Regions from separate parts of the Brevibacillus sp. 7WMA2 genome, predicted to be linked through region 3. Evidence: riboswitches for the same ligand, from Rfam matches in the RefSeq annotation. Region 3 holds a riboswitch; each other region holds the start of a gene.
What was found. Region 3 has a riboswitch for cobalamin ahead of GOP56_RS05595 (FecCD family ABC transporter permease). Riboswitches for the same ligand answer to the same signal wherever they lie in the genome.
Positions count from the first base shown of each region.

Region 1: another riboswitch for cobalamin. It lies ahead of nikA (nickel ABC transporter substrate-binding protein); the one in region 3 lies ahead of GOP56_RS05595 (FecCD family ABC transporter permease).
Region 2: another riboswitch for cobalamin. It lies ahead of metE (5-methyltetrahydropteroyltriglutamate--homocysteine S-methyltransferase); the one in region 3 lies ahead of GOP56_RS05595 (FecCD family ABC transporter permease).

Region 1 covers NZ_CP048799.1:1,846,085-1,851,648, reverse strand. Annotated here, with positions in the region: gene GOP56_RS06870 (MarR family winged helix-turn-helix transcriptional regulator) at 228-719, shown strand; gene GOP56_RS06865 (DoxX family protein) at 826-1,212, shown strand; gene GOP56_RS06860 (nitroreductase family protein) at 1,462-2,085, shown strand; cobalamin riboswitch at 2,362-2,550, shown strand; gene nikA (nickel ABC transporter substrate-binding protein) at 2,708-4,339, shown strand; gene nikB (nickel ABC transporter permease) at 4,375-5,313, shown strand; gene nikC (nickel ABC transporter permease subunit NikC) at 5,316-5,564, shown strand, end outside.
Region 2 covers NZ_CP048799.1:1,245,495-1,251,058, forward strand. Annotated here, with positions in the region: gene GOP56_RS04800 (ABC transporter ATP-binding protein) at 1-200, opposite strand, end outside; gene metE (5-methyltetrahydropteroyltriglutamate--homocysteine S-methyltransferase) at 898-3,192, opposite strand; cobalamin riboswitch at 3,358-3,554, opposite strand; gene GOP56_RS04810 (spore coat associated protein CotJA) at 3,833-4,048, shown strand; gene GOP56_RS04815 (spore coat protein CotJB) at 4,051-4,332, shown strand; gene GOP56_RS04820 (manganese catalase family protein) at 4,349-4,918, shown strand; gene GOP56_RS04825 (ABC transporter substrate-binding protein) at 5,156-5,564, shown strand, end outside.
Region 3 covers NZ_CP048799.1:1,533,013-1,538,576, reverse strand. Annotated here, with positions in the region: gene spoVAC (stage V sporulation protein AC) at 1-217, opposite strand, end outside; gene GOP56_RS05600 (DUF421 domain-containing protein) at 358-1,218, shown strand; cobalamin riboswitch at 1,618-1,815, shown strand; gene GOP56_RS05595 (FecCD family ABC transporter permease) at 2,065-3,162, shown strand; gene GOP56_RS05590 (ABC transporter ATP-binding protein) at 3,164-3,967, shown strand; gene GOP56_RS05585 (ABC transporter substrate-binding protein) at 3,993-5,018, shown strand; gene GOP56_RS05580 (polysaccharide deacetylase family protein) at 5,562-5,564, opposite strand, start outside.

The DNA.
Region 1 (5,564 bases), 310 kb from region 3:
CTGATAAGGCTTCCAGTTAGTAAAATTTGATTGTGTAGTAATGCAGATATAACCAGATTCAGCCGCCACATTGTTGATTTTCATATTTTTTTAGTTTACTAGTTGACAGCATAAAAAAAATAGGGTATGCTTCATATATCTCAAATTTAAGATATTAAAAAGTGAGACATGTTGAATTATTTTTTGTAAAAGGTAAGATAAAATAATAAAGGAAAGGAGAGAAGAAAATGCAGGACAAACAGGGAAAGCAAACGGACATGATTACGGATGTTAATAAAGCTCAAGAGCAATCTCTCCATTTGTTCGTTGTCTTATCTCGCGCCTTTAACTGGACGTCTGCTCATGTTCAGAAGGATATTCGAGAATATGGATTAAATCCGACTGAATTTGGTGTGCTAGAATTGTTATTTCACAAAGGCAGGCAGCCTCTACAGCAAATTGGAGATAAGATTTTAATCTCTAGCGGAAATATTACTTATGTGGTTGATAAGCTAGAAAAAAAAGGTTATTTGCTTCGTAAGCCCTGTCCGAATGATCGACGCGTGATCTATGCGGAATTAACACAAGCAGGAGAGCAATTTCTCCAAGAGATTTTTCCAAAGCATCGAGAAAAGCTAGCAGAAGCAATGAGTGGACTGTCTCCTGAAGAAAAAGAGATTACCATCACCTTGTTAAAAAAGCTAGGGAAGTCAGCCGAAATGAATTTTGTAGATAAGTAGCTGAAAACAGATGCGATAATAAAAAGAAGCATATTATCCATCTTTCTCATATATCTTTAATTGAAGATACTTAAAACAAAACATATTCCTGAGGAGGAAAAAGAAAATGAATGCAGGACTTTTACTTATTCGATTAGTTGTGGGACTTTTATTTATTGGTCATGGTACACAGAAATTATTTGGATGGTTTGGTGGGCATGGCTTAAAGGGAACAGCGGGTTGGTTAGAATCAATCGGTATGAAACCCGGCTTGTTAATGGCTTTCATGGCAGGAGCCAGTGAAATTGTTGGAGGATTGCTCTTTGCATCTGGTGTGTTTACTTGGGTAGGTGGAGCATTAATCGCTGTTACTATGCTGATCGCTATCTTTACTGTACATGGAAAAAATGGATTGTGGATTACTCAGAACGGTATGGAATACAATCTGGTATTGCTAGCGGTAGCTATCGGCGTTGCGTTGATTGGTCCAGGTGCATATGTTTTATTTGCATAAGTTTTGCCTAAGGACGGACCTGAAAAGAAAGGTATCCAGATTCACGTACTCTATTGTATGATAATGAGGGATAACGTAAAACAATGCCGCTATTTTATAGGTCTAAATAAGTGTGATTAGAAAAGAACTGACAAAGAAAAGCAGAATGAATTCGGTACAAAAAACAAGGGGAGCGAGTAAGTGTAGAGAAAACGCTCTTTCTCCTCCCCTGTAACAATTTCGATACATACATGAAATGAGGGAGTTTACATGAGTGAATTTACAAGCCTAGTGAAAAGTCGACGTTCCGCAAATAATTTCATGGAAGGGGTAGAAATTACCCGACCCGAGCTTGAAGAGATCTTTACTTTGGCTAAATATGCTCCTTCTGCTTTTAATCTTCAGCATACACATTATCTTGTCGTAACGGATCCAGTCTTGAAAGAAAAAATTTATGAATCCTGCAAGCAGTATAAGGTGCATTCAGCTTCAGCGGTCATTTTGGTGTTGGGCAATCGTTACGCTTATCAAGCGGTGGAAAAAATAAACGAGGGAATGCATCATCTCGGAATTTTGAGCAAACAAGAGCTAGATCGTACCGTTGAGACTGTTACAGGGATATATGAGGGTAAGGGTGAATCCTTTATGAAGGAAGATGCCATTCGTAATGCAAGCCTTTCTGCGATGCTATTCATGCTATCTGCGAAAGATAAAGGCTGGGATACGTGTCCGATGATTGGATTTGATCCAGGTGCTATTAAGGAAATTTTAGAAATTCCTGATGGATATGAAACAGTCATGATGATTACTATCGGAAAAGAAAAGCTCTCAAGCCAACGTCCACGCGGCTATCGTAAGCCGAACGGAGAGTTTGTAAGCTACAATGGTATGTGATTTCTATGAAAACATTGCTAAAGCTGTTAATGGGACATGCTGTGGCAATGTTTTTTTACTGTAGAGGAATTGGCGCTTTTTATATATGAGCCTGATCCTAGATGCATCCTCTTAAGCCTTTCTGGACAAAAGTGTTCCATCTTATGAGCAGAATTAAAGAAGGGCTTTAATTTCATATAGCGTAAACTTGGAATAACGAATATAATTTGTTCTAGGTAAACTTTTTGTCCTACTTTCAAAATAAGGATATAAAGTGAATATTTCCAAGGAAAAACTACATATGGTAATGGAATAGGTGTATTTGTTTCATAACGGATACTTAAAAGAGAAGCCGGTGTAAATCCGGCACGGTCCCGCCGCTGTAAGGGGGAGTCTTATGCAAATATGTCACTGGATCATATCTGGGAAGACGCATGGAGATGATGAACCCAAGTCAGAAGACCTGCCTATTCTAGAAATGCTGTTAGACCTACGGGGAGATAGGGAGGTGTTTTGAATGCTAAAAGACCGATGTGATGTGTTCATAAACGATAGGCATTTCTGACCTTTTTAATCTGGTTGGTAATGTTTTTTTGTGTTTTAACATTTTTAGAATAATTAAATTATATAAAAGGTGATAAAAATGTATTTGAAACGGTCTGCATTTATTACTTCTTTTGTTGGACTAGTAGCGCTGCTAACAATCATTATCGCTGGCTGTGGTAACACAACAAAAGAAGGAGAAAATAGAGCAACTCAAGATAGTTCAAAAGTTCTTACGTTTTCCTGGTCTGGAGATATCGGAGACGTAAATCCTCATACCTATTTTCCGAATCAATGGTTCTCACAAGCTATGGTATATGAATCTCTCGTTTACTACGGTGAAGGCGGGGAGCTTAAACCGTGGCTGGCCCAAAGCTGGGATGTATCGAAGGATGGAAAAGAATACGTGTTTCATCTAAGAAAAGATGTTACATTTTCGGATGGATCGCCGTTTAATGCTACAATCGTGAAGAAAAATTTCGATACGGTTTTAGCTAATGCTCCCCAACATGAATGGATGGAATTAATAAATCAAATTAAAAGTACTGAGGTAGTGGACGATTTTACGTTTAAATTAATTTTGAACAAGCCATATTACCCTACTCTTCAGGAGCTTACGTACATCAGACCTTTACGATTTGTAGGAGAAGCTGCCTTTCCTGATAGCCAAAACACATTTAAAGACGGGCTCAAGTCACAGATTGGGACAGGTCCATGGGTACTAAGCGAATATAAGAAAAATGAAAGGGCTGTCTTTACAAGAAACGAGAAGTATTGGGGCGAGAAACCGAAAGTCGATAAGGTGATTGTTAAAGTCATACCTGACGGTGAATCGAGAGTTCTCGCTTTTGAGAAGAAGGACATTGATTTGATTTTTGGGAACGGAGTCATAAGCCAGGATTCGTTCCGGTTTCTGAAGGAATCGGGAAAATATGAAACCAAATTATCAGAACCTACGGCTACAAGGGCGTTACTCTTTAATACGAACAGAGAAGCTCTTAAAGAGCGTAACTTACGTCTAGCTATCCAGCATGCCTTTGATAAGCAGGCTGTCATCGATCATATCTTTTACGGCACAGAAAGAAAAGCTGATACGTTATTTGCACCTACCATTCCATATACGAAGATTGATGTAAAACCGTATGAACACGATGAAGAAAAAGCAAAACAATTGTTGGATGAAGCGGGCTGGAAACAAGTAAATGGCAAACCATTTCGAGAGAAGGCTGGAAAAACGCTACAATTGGAGCTAATGTTTATTAGCTCAGACAACATCCAGAAGGCGATTGCCGAATATACCCAAGGCGAGTTTAGAAAATTAGGGATAGATATGAAGCTGACAAGTAAGGAAGAAGAGGATTTTTGGGCCACAGCCAATGAAGGCAGCTTTGATTTATTATTTACGGCAAGCTGGGGTGTTCCGTTTGATCCACATTCCTACTTATCTGCTATCACAACACCTTCGGAAGGTGGCAGTCCGGATTACAAAGCTCTATCAGGGCTACCAGGCAAGAAAGAATTAGATAAAAAAATCAAGGAAGTATTAGTAAGTACAGACGAAGCACACAGAAAGATGCTTTATACAGATATTTTAACAACATTGCACGAACAGGCTGCTTACTTACCAATATCTTATCAATCTAATATAGCGGTCTATCATAAAAATCTGAGCGGGGTTCATTTCTTGCCTCAAGAATACGAAGTTCCTTTCACTACCATTGATATGAAGTGAAGTGGGGTTATGTAAAAACGGCAAAGGAGTAGTAAATGGGTTGGTTTATTGTTAAACGTCTCACAAGTTTACTGCCAATATTATTGGGAATTTCTCTGATCACTTTTATTCTGCTCCACTTAACCCCTGGGGATCCGGCCGTAGCTTACTTGAGGGCGTCACATATTCCTCCAACAGATGAGGCAGTGGCTTCCCTTCGAGCAGAGCTAGGGCTGGACAAGCCCCTGTATATCCAGTATGTAAATTGGTTAGGAAAAGTGGTTCAATTGGATTTAGGGGTTTCTTATGTGTCGAAGAAATCTATATGGGATGAAATTATTCTCCATTTCTCCCCAACGCTGCAACTTGCATGTGCTTCATTACTCCTGATTGTTTTTATTAGTTTACCTTTAGGAATGATTTCTGCCCTTTACAAGGGAAAATTAATTGATCAGGTTAGCAGGATGCTTGCCTTTGTAAGCGTCTCGATGCCTGCTTTTTGGCTCGGATTTCTATTCATCTATTTTTTATCGGTAAAGTTAGATTTATTTCCCGTATTGGGAAGAGGAACTTTTGCCCATCTAGTGCTTCCGGCCCTGACATTGGCTTTTCCTTATATAGGTACGTACATGCGCTTGCTTCGCACCAGTATGCTAGAAAACTTGAATGAGCCATTTGTCGTGTATGCGAGAGCGCGAGGGCTGCGAGAAAGTCTAATCATTGGTAGACATGTGTTTAAAAAATCCTTATTACCTGTGTTAACTGGACTTGGCATGAGCATTGGAAACATGCTAAGCGGAGCCGTTATTGTTGAGACCGTCTTTGCATGGCCTGGTATGGGCTCCTTGTTTGTCACTTCTATTTTACACCGTGATTATCCGATGATTCAGAGCTGTTTATTGTTTATGGGTGTGATCTTTGTCGTCTGCAATCTCCTTGTGGATATTGCATATGCTTTCCTAGATCCCCGGATAAAATGGGAAGGAGAGCAATAAGCGTGTTGAAAAAATTGAAGCAAAAGCTACTGTCACAAAAGCTACTGTCACAAAAGCTCATGATCATTTGCAGCATGATTATCATCCTCATGATACTCTTAGCACTGTTTGCTCCTTTTTTGTCTCCAAATGATCCGAATCTAGTTGATATCACGCAAAAGCTACAAGGCCCTTCCTCGAAGTTTCCGTTAGGGACAGATCATTTAGGCAGATGTATATGGTCTCGACTGATCTTTGGAACACGAACCTCA
Region 2 (5,564 bases), 290 kb from region 3:
TTTAAAAAATAAATTCCCAACAAAGCAAAGCAAGCCCCAATAATCAGCGACCAATTTTGCCCCGGAAGCAGTTTATCGACAAATTGATTAACTGCCAAAGGAAATACTAATTCTAGTAAGCCTGCAATAATGGCACATGAAAAATCCAAAATAAATAACCCTTTATAAGGGCGATAATAAGAAAAAAACCGGCGTAACACGAATCTATCACTCTTTTCTCTCTTGTCTACTAATGAAAACATTACTGCTAAGTATAAACGATCAAAAACTGAAAGTGAATATCTTTCTCAATTAGAAGTGTAGGTAAAAATTTTTTGCTCTTTTTTGTAAACTTGATACCTTTATTACTCTACTCACACGTTGACGTTACTCTCCAACAAAATGTTAGAAGAAAATGGTTGTATTTTCCACAATTCCAGCTTACATTGTATCCTAGGGATCAAAAAATAACTAGAATGGAGCTAAATCTACGCCCTGACGGTTTTATTGCTTGGAACACTTCTGATGAATCTTCACTCATACCAAATATTGAAAAGACTCTGACTGTCATCATGCTGCCCTAGTTTCTGAGTCTGTAACTATCCATTTTCTTCTATTGTTCCTTGTGTAAGAAAACAACTATCGTTTCCCTTCTTATAGCACATGAATCTTCGTTATAGAACCTTATATAAAATAGAATGGCAGCATTTCAGTGCTTAGGGTATCACCCCATGTAGAAATGCTGCCAATCAACTAACCCGGTTGTTTTTGATCTTTATCTTCTCTGTCCTTTACTTATTTTCAGTATTGTATTGTGATGATTCGTATTGGGGAAACACAGGATCTGTGAAGGTATGTTTTGAATCTCGTACTCTTTTTTCTGGTAAATCCATTTCTCCCCTTCGACTCTAGTAAATCCTAGGGAATAGCTGTTATGGTGTTACGAACTAATCGAGTAGCAGTCACCATATTTTCTAAGGAAGCGATCGTTTCCTTACGCCCTCTTGTTTTTAAACCGCAATCGGGATTAATCCAAAATTGTCTGGGTTCAAGGACCTGTAGAGCATTCTCTATCATTTTTATCATTTCTTCTACAGCTGGAACGCGGGGACTATGAATATCATAGACACCTAGACCAATTCCTTTCAGATAGGAATGATTATGGAAAGCATGGATTAGCTCACCATGGCTGCGTGATGTTTCTATTGAAATAACATCTGCATCCAATTCGCTGATAGAATCGATAAAATCATGAAACTCGCAGTAGCACATATGGGTATGAATTTGGGTCGTGTCTTTTACAGTAGAAGTCGTTAAGCGGAAGGCTTTTACAGCCCATTCTAAATATGCTTCCCATTCCGTTTTCTTTAACGGTAACCCTTCACGTAGTGCTGGTTCATCAACCTGAATCATCGTGATCCCACTAGCTTCTAACGCCTCTACTTCTTTTTGTAAGGCGAGTGCAATTTGATAGGTTACCTGCTGTCTGGAAATATCGTCACGCACAAAGGACCAATTTAAAATTGTGACAGGTCCTGTAATCATTCCCTTGACCGGTTTCGTTGTAAGAGATTGTGCATAGATACTCTCCTTAACTGTCATCGGCTCAATAAACTCTACATCTCCGTAAATAACTGGTGGTTTTACACAACGTGAGCCATAGGATTGCACCCATCCGTTTTTAGTAAAAGCGAATCCACCTAGTTTTTCGCCAAAAAATTCCACCATATCTGTCCGTTCAAATTCCCCATGAACCAACACATCAAGCCCAACCTTCTCTTGTATGTCAATCCATTCCCGGATTTCTGCTTGCAAAAATTGCTCATATTTCTCTGCCGACCATTCCCCCTTCCGCCATTTATTTCTCGCCTGACGAACTTCTGTTGTTTGTGGAAAACTACCAATCGTTGTAGTAGGGAGAATTGGTAACTGTAATTGGTGCTGTTGTTGTTTTCGCCGTTGTTCATAATCAGATGCACGGCCGATCTGATCTAATTGCAAGCTGGCAACAGCCTCATGTATATGTGGGCGATTGCGAGCTACAGAGTTCGCTACCCGTTCTAAAATGGTTTGATTCTCAGCAAAAATCTCTTTAACGCTTTCCTCTCGGTTCTGCAACCAATCTGTAATATGCTTGATTTCAATTAGTTTTTCATCTGCAAACGCCAATGAATCTTTAACTAGTGGATCAAGCTGTGTCTCTTGATTTAGACTGATTGGAACATGAAGTAGACTACTAGATGGCTGAATCCAGATACGGGATGCATCGACATGCTCTTTGATTGTAGCAAGAAGATTTGTCTTTTGAGTCAGATTTGCCCGCCAAATGTTCCTACCATCAATGATGCCCGCCCCAAGTACTTTATCCTGAGGGAAACCATTTGTTGTGATCTGCTCAAGGCTGCGTCCTGCATCATGGACAAAATCTAATCCAATTCCTGCTACAGGTAGCTTAATCACTTCTTTGTAAAATGTAACGGAGCCAAAATAGGTTTGTAGCATGATTTGTAGTTGTGGAACAGCCTCATGAAGCTGTTCATAGATGTAGGAGATCGTCTTCATTTCGTCTTCGGATAATGATGTTACTAGAATGGGCTCATCCATCTGAACCCATTCCACGCCTTCCTGCGCTAATTCTGTTAGAACCTGCACATAAAGAGGAACAAGCTGTAGGATAATCGCCGGTATCTGGAGCCGATCGAACCCTTTGGATAGCTTAATAAAGGTATACGGTCCTATTATGACAGGTTTTCCTTTAATCCCTAGCTCCTCTTTCGCCTCTTTATAAGCAAGAAGCGGTTTATTTTCGGTCAGGACGGGTTTGATGTCCTGAAACTCCGGCACGATGTAGTGATAATTGGTATTAAACCATTTGGTCATTTCGCAAGCAACTGCATGCTGATTTCCTCGTGCCATTGCAAAATAGGTGGACAAAGGTACTACCCCACCAGCATATTCATAGCGTTTTGGAACATATCCAAACATCACAGCCATATCCAACATGTGATCATACATAGTGAAATCATTGACCGGGATCAGATCAATCCCTATTTCCTTTTGTTTTTGCAGGTGCTGGAGTCTGCTTTGTTGCATTTGGGCAAGAAATTCCTTCTTTTCAATTGTCCCGGCCCAAAATGCTTCTAATCCCTTTTTCCATTCGCGATTTTCCCCAATGCGTGGATATCCTAAATTGCTACTTATTCCTTTATTCATGCTTGTTCGCCCTCCTAAACAGGTTATATTTTCAGTAAAAAACACAACTCAAACAAAAAAGCATCTCTCCCCGTTCAAAAGATGGTTAGAGATGCCCGAACAAGCAGTGAATATACTTGTACAACTGCCACAGCTATCTAACACCTCCCTATCTCCCGTAGGTCACACAGTGTTGTTGAAATAGGCAGGTCTCCTGACTTAAGAATCCACATCAGCACATACCTTCCCAATCCTTCGTTGATCAGTGGTTTTTTTGTACTGACTCCTCTTTTACAGTGGCGGGACCGTGACGGATTTACACCGTGCTTCCCTTTTCATCCTTGACACTCATAGTTCAAAGAACCTATTTCCACATATTTAATTCATCCATATCACCAAGATATATACCTACCCTTTATTCTAGGTATGCTTGCTATCATAATATAACTTCACATAAAATTCCATATTTTTATTTAATTCAGTTTCCTATTGTCGCAGGAAACTTCTGCCACTTCCATGGCAAACTGAATTTTGCCCGCCCTTTTTGTCAAATTGCACGAAAAAAGGGGGATTCCTTCTCTTTTTACCTATGTTTTCTGTTCTACTCTCCTTGTCCAGTTGATAAGCATATAAGGACATCTACAGGAAAGGAGGCAATCATATGAGTCGAAATCGAAAGGCATACTTTCCTTTCATCGGTCCATGTGATCCTTGTCCGCCACAACGGATTGTAACTTATGAGACACCACCACAGCTTTACTTAGGATTTCAACCTCCGAATTTACCGCAATTTGATCCATGCAAAGCTCTTTGCTTAGGTACCCTCTGGCCTGCTCTGTATGCGCCTTATGAAAATCCGTACAAGGGAGGCAAATAAAAATGAGCGATCATGATACTTCTACGGATGAACGCCAGCAACAATTTTATGAGCTGCTTCACCAAATTCAGGCGATCGACTTTGTTTTAGTGGAGCTAAACCTGTATCTTGATACACATCCTACTGATATGACTGCTATTAGGCAATTCAACGATATGGCTCAGCAAAGTATGACACTAAAGCGCGAATATGAATCTTTATTCGGACCTCTGATGAATTTTGGCAATAGCTTTTCACAGTACCCTTGGTCGTGGAACGAAGTACCTTGGCCTTGGCAGGTCTAGAAAGGGGGAATTTTGAATGTGGATTTATGAGAAAAAGTTACAGTATCCTGTTCGCGTAAGCAAATGCGACCCGAAAATGGCAAAGTACTTGATGGAACAATACGGTGGAGCTGATGGAGAATTAGCGGCCGCGCTACGTTATATGAATCAGCGCTATACGGTTCCTGATAAGGTCATTGGTCTTTTAAACGATATTTCCACAGAAGAATTTGCCCATCTCGAAATGATTGCAACAATGGTATATAAGCTAACGAAGGACGCTACTCCTGAACAGCTAGAGGAAGCTGGTCTTGGCGCACATTACGCAAGCCATGATAAGGCTTTGTTTTTTCATGATGCGGCCGGTGTGCCTTTCACAGCTACATATTTTCAAGCAAAAGGTGATCCTATTGCAGACTTGTATGAGGATATTGCTGCCGAAGAAAAGGCACGGGCTACTTATCAATGGTTGATTAATATGACTGATGATGTCGATTTAATCGATAGCCTTTCTTTCCTTCGTGAACGTGAAATTGTACATTCTCAACGGTTCCGTGAAGCAGTGGAAATTCTAAAAGCAGATCGGGAACAGAAGAAGATTTTCTAACTACGTAACGAATTAGACACTACAAGTGAATATGAAAGGCTAATTGACCAAATTTCTAGTAAGAGATTTGGTCAAATGTTTTTTTCTACGCGCTATTTTCCTCTACGCTCATGTCCAGCCTTATGTCAAAAAGCTTTTCAAGTGGGAATTGTAGAAATACGATTAATTCATACTTTACAGATCGGAATTATAAGAATATAATGAGTCTACATTTTCCCATTTATAAGGAGGAGCATCATGAGAAGAGCTTTTATACATTCATTCTTCACATTTCTATTAGGAGCTTCCTTATTAGTCGGTTGCAGTAGCGAAGGAGCAGCTCCATCCACCTCTAATACTCCAGCCGATGGTCAGGCAGATACTCAGGCTCAAACACTACGGGTACAGAACGCAGGAGATGCTGTTATCGCTGCTACTGACAAATCGAAATCGCCTCAATCGGCGAAAAATCGAAAAGATACGGTTGTAGTAGCTTTAACTGAACCAGGTGGGGTTTTCAATCCATATTTTTATCACAATGGTTATGACGGTAACGTTACCTCCGTGATGTTTTCTCCACTGGTTGATATTGATAAGAGTGGCAAACCAGTTCCTAAATTGGCAGAAAAATGGGATATTTCCGATGATCAGCTTACGTACACCTTCC
Region 3 (5,564 bases):
TTAGGACAGCAGAGGTTGGGTTTCCAGCGCTTTTTTCATCAAAGTGAAAAAAGTGAATGAAAAAGGTTTGAATAAATTGTCCAAATAAACAAATCAAACCACCAACCCAAAAAGCCCGAATGGTATTTTTAAGCACAGGTCGTGGAGGTTCTAACGCTTTTGCAAAGGCTTGATATTCGATTTGAGTTGCGGTTAATTTACTGTTTTTTGTAGCCATTGTTAACTCCTTTATTGATGTAGTCAAAGTTAATTTGGAATACAAAGCCAGTTTTTATACCTTACTTTTATATATAAAAATCAACAAAGTAACACAATCTAAATACATAGAAGGATTAGATGTTACTAGGGAGGATATTTATGCCTGAATTCTGGGAGATTGTTTTTAGATCAATCGTTACGCTTTTTACTTTATTGTTCTTAACCCGTTTAATGGGAAAACGCCAAATTGCCCAAGCCACTTTTTTTGAATATATTGTAGGTGTTACGATTGGCTCCATTGCGGGATTCATTTCAGCTGACGTCGATGACAGGTTTTTGAACGGATTCGTTAGCATGATCATTTGGGCCCTTATTCCATTTCTTTTCAGTTATCTATCGGTCAAAAGTAAGACAGTGAGCGATATAGTTGAAGGAAATGCTCGTGTACTGATCAAAGATGGAAAAATTATGGAGGACAATCTCAAGAAAGAGAATTATACAGGTGAGGAATTGTTAGAACAATTGCGCCTAAAAGATGTATTCTCGATTGCAGATGTTGAGTATGCGCTATTAGAGCAGAATGGTCAGATTAGTGTCCTGCTCAAAAAAGAAAATCAACCGCTTACTGCCAAAGATCTGAATATCCAAGGAGCTCCAAGCCGAGAGCCTCAGACGGTCATTTTGGATGGGAATGTCATGTTAGGGCCTTTAGCAACCACAGGATTGTCGAAAAGATGGCTCCACACAACTCTCAATAAGATGGGAATACCATTGGAAAACGTTTATATAGGACAAGTAGACAGTTATGGGCAATTGAATGTAGATTTATATGATGACCAGATTACTGTACCAGTCCCTCAGGAAAAACCATTGACGTTGTCTACGTTGAAAAAATGCCAAGCAGATTTGGAGACTTTTTCACTTGAAACAAAAAATAACATGGCTAAAAAGGAATATGAAAAGGGGGCTCAAAGCTTAAAAAAAATAATAGAAGAGGTAAAACCTTTTTTACAGAGCTAACAAGAGATCGATACAGAAGCCTTTATAATAGAAACCTTGTCCAGACAAGTTACTAAAATTATCAAGAGGCTAATGCTTAGGCTACATGACAGGAACTTGGTAATGGCAGGGGGAAATTTGATTGGGAAGGTAAGCTATCCTTAATTGGATAGCTTTTTTGCCTTTCTATTACATTCATGGAAAGATAGAAACGAAGAGTGCATAAAATGAGAAAGAAAGAAATTTTGGTATAAATTAAATAACATAATTAACATTATGTGAACAAACAACTGGACCGATTACTACTAAACTACAAACATTACGTAAATATTTTACAAAGTTCTTACAAACCTATCACAAATTCACCATTACCTTGCCATGTTCCACCAAATCGTGTTACACTCACAAACAATTACAACTGATTTATAGCCATGTTACGGTGTTTGATTTCAGGATCAGACTTAAAAGGGAAGTTCGGTGAAAATCCGATGCGGTCCCGCCACTGTAAATGAGGAGCAACATCCGATACACCACTGTTCGCTTTTGCAGAGAATGGGAAGGGAGGATGCTTGCGAGGATTCATGAGCCAGGAGACCTGCCGTAAGATGCAACACTCCCACGAGGATGGGCAGGTGTTTGGGTAGGTCGTATGATGATAGTGTACATACACCTATAGGAATTGATATGTCCAAAAACCCAAGCATCTGTCTCCTTTTGGAACGGATGCTTTTTTGTGCGAATCTTTAAGGAATAACATGTTAGCGGGGCGTAGAGGTCCAATTACGGTGCCACCTGCACTTGAAGCTTGGGTGATCACCGAGTTAGTAATTTCATTTCGTTACTTTGTTTTACATAGGGGGGAGAAGCATGCAACAAACCGCCACGACAGCCCCAAGGTCAGTAAACAGCATCGGTACGCAATATACAAAAAATTGGATAGCGAAATTGATGGGAAGCGGCGTGGTATTATTTTTATCGCTGACGGTTGCAATCATGCTGGGACCAGTACAAATAGACCCAGTTATCGTTTGGAAGGTCATAGGCTCACATGTTCCTTTTGTACAACAATGGGTAGGGACAGACGTGTCTAACGCGCAGATGCATATTGTTTGGGATATTCGACTGCCACGTGTTTTATTATCTGCGGTTGTAGGTGCCGGGCTGTCTATTGTTGGGATAGCCATTCAGGCATTGATTCGTAATCCTTTAGCTGATCCATATATCTTAGGCGTATCATCAGGGGCATCGGTGGGAGCAACAGCAGTGCTGTTATTTGGTAGTTTGGGAGTATTTGGTTCGTATGCGCTTTCTTTAGCGGCCTTTTTAGGTGCTTTGGCTTCCGTTATATTGGTGTTTCTTTTGTCTTTGGTAGGCGGAAGGGTGCAGCTAATACGTCTGTTGTTAGCTGGAATAGCTGTGTCTATTATGTTGTCAGCGCTTACTAGTTTTTTTATTATGCTGGCACCAAGAGCGGAAAGCCTTTCAAGTGTGCTGTACTGGATGATGGGAAGCTTCACTCGTGCCAAGTGGGAGTCACTTGTATTGCCAACGATTGCAGTACTTGCTTTCTTTATATTTTTATGGGTAAATGCACGCAATCTAAATTTGTTGATCTTAGGGGAAGAAACCTCTACGCTACTTGGTCTACATCCAGAAAATATGCGTAAGATTCTACTGATTACGATTTCTCTCGTTACAGGCTTACTGGTTGCTGTAAGCGGTAGCATTGGCTTTGTTGGTTTAATGTTACCCCATATCTTTCGCTTGTGGGTGGGTTCTGATCATAGGAGACTAATCCCACTTTGTGCCTGTGGTGGAGCGATTTTTATGATCTGGGCGGATGTATTAGCTAGACTAATCATTGCCCCTGAAGAATTGCCGATAGGAATAGTCACAGCGCTTTGCGGCGGTCCATTTTTTATCTGGATGCTACGTCGTCGGGCGTATACGTTTGGAGGAAGCTAATGTGCCCACAAAATTGGACGTAGACAAGCATGTTGAGTTAAAACAAGTTGGATATGAGATCCAAGGGACATGTATCTTGCAGGATATAGATTTACACGTACAAAAAGGAGAATTCGTGGGCTTGCTTGGCCCGAATGGTAGTGGTAAATCTACTCTCCTTAAGCAGGTATATCGGACTCTATTACCCACTACAGGCAGTATCTATTTACTGGAAAGAGAGCTTGGTCAATACCAACAGAAGCAATTAGCAAAAGAACTAAGTGCAGTGGTTCAAGAAACGCAGATTCAATTTGATTTTAGTGTATACGAGCTTGTACTGATGGGACGTTCTCCACACAAGAGTATGTGGGAGCAGGAGAATAAGCATGATTTAGCGTTAGTAGAGCAAGCTCTAGCTCAAGTTGGCCTACAGAACATGGGTGATCGGAGTTATCTGAGTTTATCTGGGGGAGAAAAGCAGCGCGTCTTATTAGCAAGAGCAATTGTACAAGAGACCGATCTGTTACTGCTGGATGAACCGACTAATCATTTGGACATCCATCATCAATTAGGGATGCTCAAATTACTGAAACAACAGCAGAAAAGCGTACTGGCCGCCTTACATGATTTAAATTTGGCCGCTATGTTCTGTGATCGTCTTTATATGCTAGAAAAAGGAGTTATCGTTTGCTCTGGAACTCCACAGGAAGTTCTTCGGCCTGAAATTTTAGAACGAGTGTACAAGATTCAAACAGAAGTAACCGTTCATCCAGTTACAGGAAGAGTGAACATTCATTATATGATCCCAGATCAGGTTATTTGTTGAATAAAGGAAAAGGTAGGAAAACAAGATGAACAAATATACTATGCAAAGCTCCACTACCAAGAAGCAAGGCCTTTTGTATAAAGGTCAAAAGATGATGATTACAATCTTTGCCGGTCTTTCATTACTAGTAAGTGGCTGTGGAAATGGGACGACTCCTCAGGCAGCTTCTACTAATTCACAGCCAGTAGCTGAGAAGATTCAAATTAAAAATGGAGAGCATACGTTAACCTTTGAACAAGCACCGAAGCGAGTAGTGAGTATGAATCAGCATGTGACCGAAATGCTACTAGCATTAGGTGTTGAAGACGTAATGGTCGGTACAGCTTATCCTGACGACGAAGTCTTGCCCGAATATAAGGCAAAATATGATCAAATCAAGCTTTTGTCTAAGCAATATCCTTCCTTAGAAGTCTTTCTAAGTGTAGAGCCTGACTTCGTTATTGGCAGAAGCTCTGCATTTACAGCAAAAGGAATTGGCAGTATAGAGGAGCTGCAAAAAATGGGTATCCCAGCTTATACCATTACAGGAACGATATCTAAACACCCTACAGTCGACGAGGTTTATGAGGATTTGATGCAATTAGGCAAGATTCTGCATGTAGAGGATCGTGCTAAGGATATTGTTGCTAAAATGAAAACGGATATTCAGGCCATTCAACAAAAGATAGGAAATATAGAAAAACCAGTCAAAGTATTGGTCTTTGATAGTGTTAATTCAGGTTTGTATACAACAGGAAATTCCTTAGAAACGCGTTTAATCGAAATGGCTGGCGGACAAAACGTTTTTGGTGATTTAGAAAAATCTTGGAGTGAAGTGAGCTGGGAAGAAGCCATAAAGCGAGCTCCCGATGTAATTGTAATTAATGATTATGATAAACCAAGTGCAGAAGAGAAGATCAAATATTTACTAGAAAACAAAGCACTTTCCGATATCCCTGCTATTAAGAATAAGCGATTTGTTAGCTTGCCACTTTCCGATGTATTTGAAGGTGTTCGAAATGTACGAGCGGTAGAAATACTTGCAAAAGGATTTTATCCAGAGAAGTTCTAATAGAAGATTTCATAAGGTAGCTTTTACAGAAGGCATATGCTGGGATATGGATTATCTTATCCTCGCATGTGCTTTTTTTATGGAGATAATGAAGAGGAATCGTCTTAGTTGTAGGTATAAATAAAAATACAATTATATTTGCAACCTTTTTGTAACCAAATCGGTCATAGAATGTGCATAGGTACATTCATGCGGATTGATACCAATTGCACCAGGAATCGTGTGGGAGAATTAGCGTAACAGATCCTATGAAAGGAGTTCTACATGGAAGAAAGAAGTATCTATCTTCCTTAGTTTACCTTGACATGGATTTATACTGACAAGGTATACTTTACATTCAAGACACATTGATAAAAACAAGCTAACAAAACCATTTCACAGCAACAAGCGAAAAGTTGTTTGATAACTCAAAGTCGATGATCTGAATATAAGCCAACTAAAATCCTTTTCGTAAAAGGAATCTGTTAACTGACACTCTCCCATACACTTTAACCGCCATGCTGCCACCACAGCTATGGCGGTTTTTTTTAAGACGTAAAAAATCTA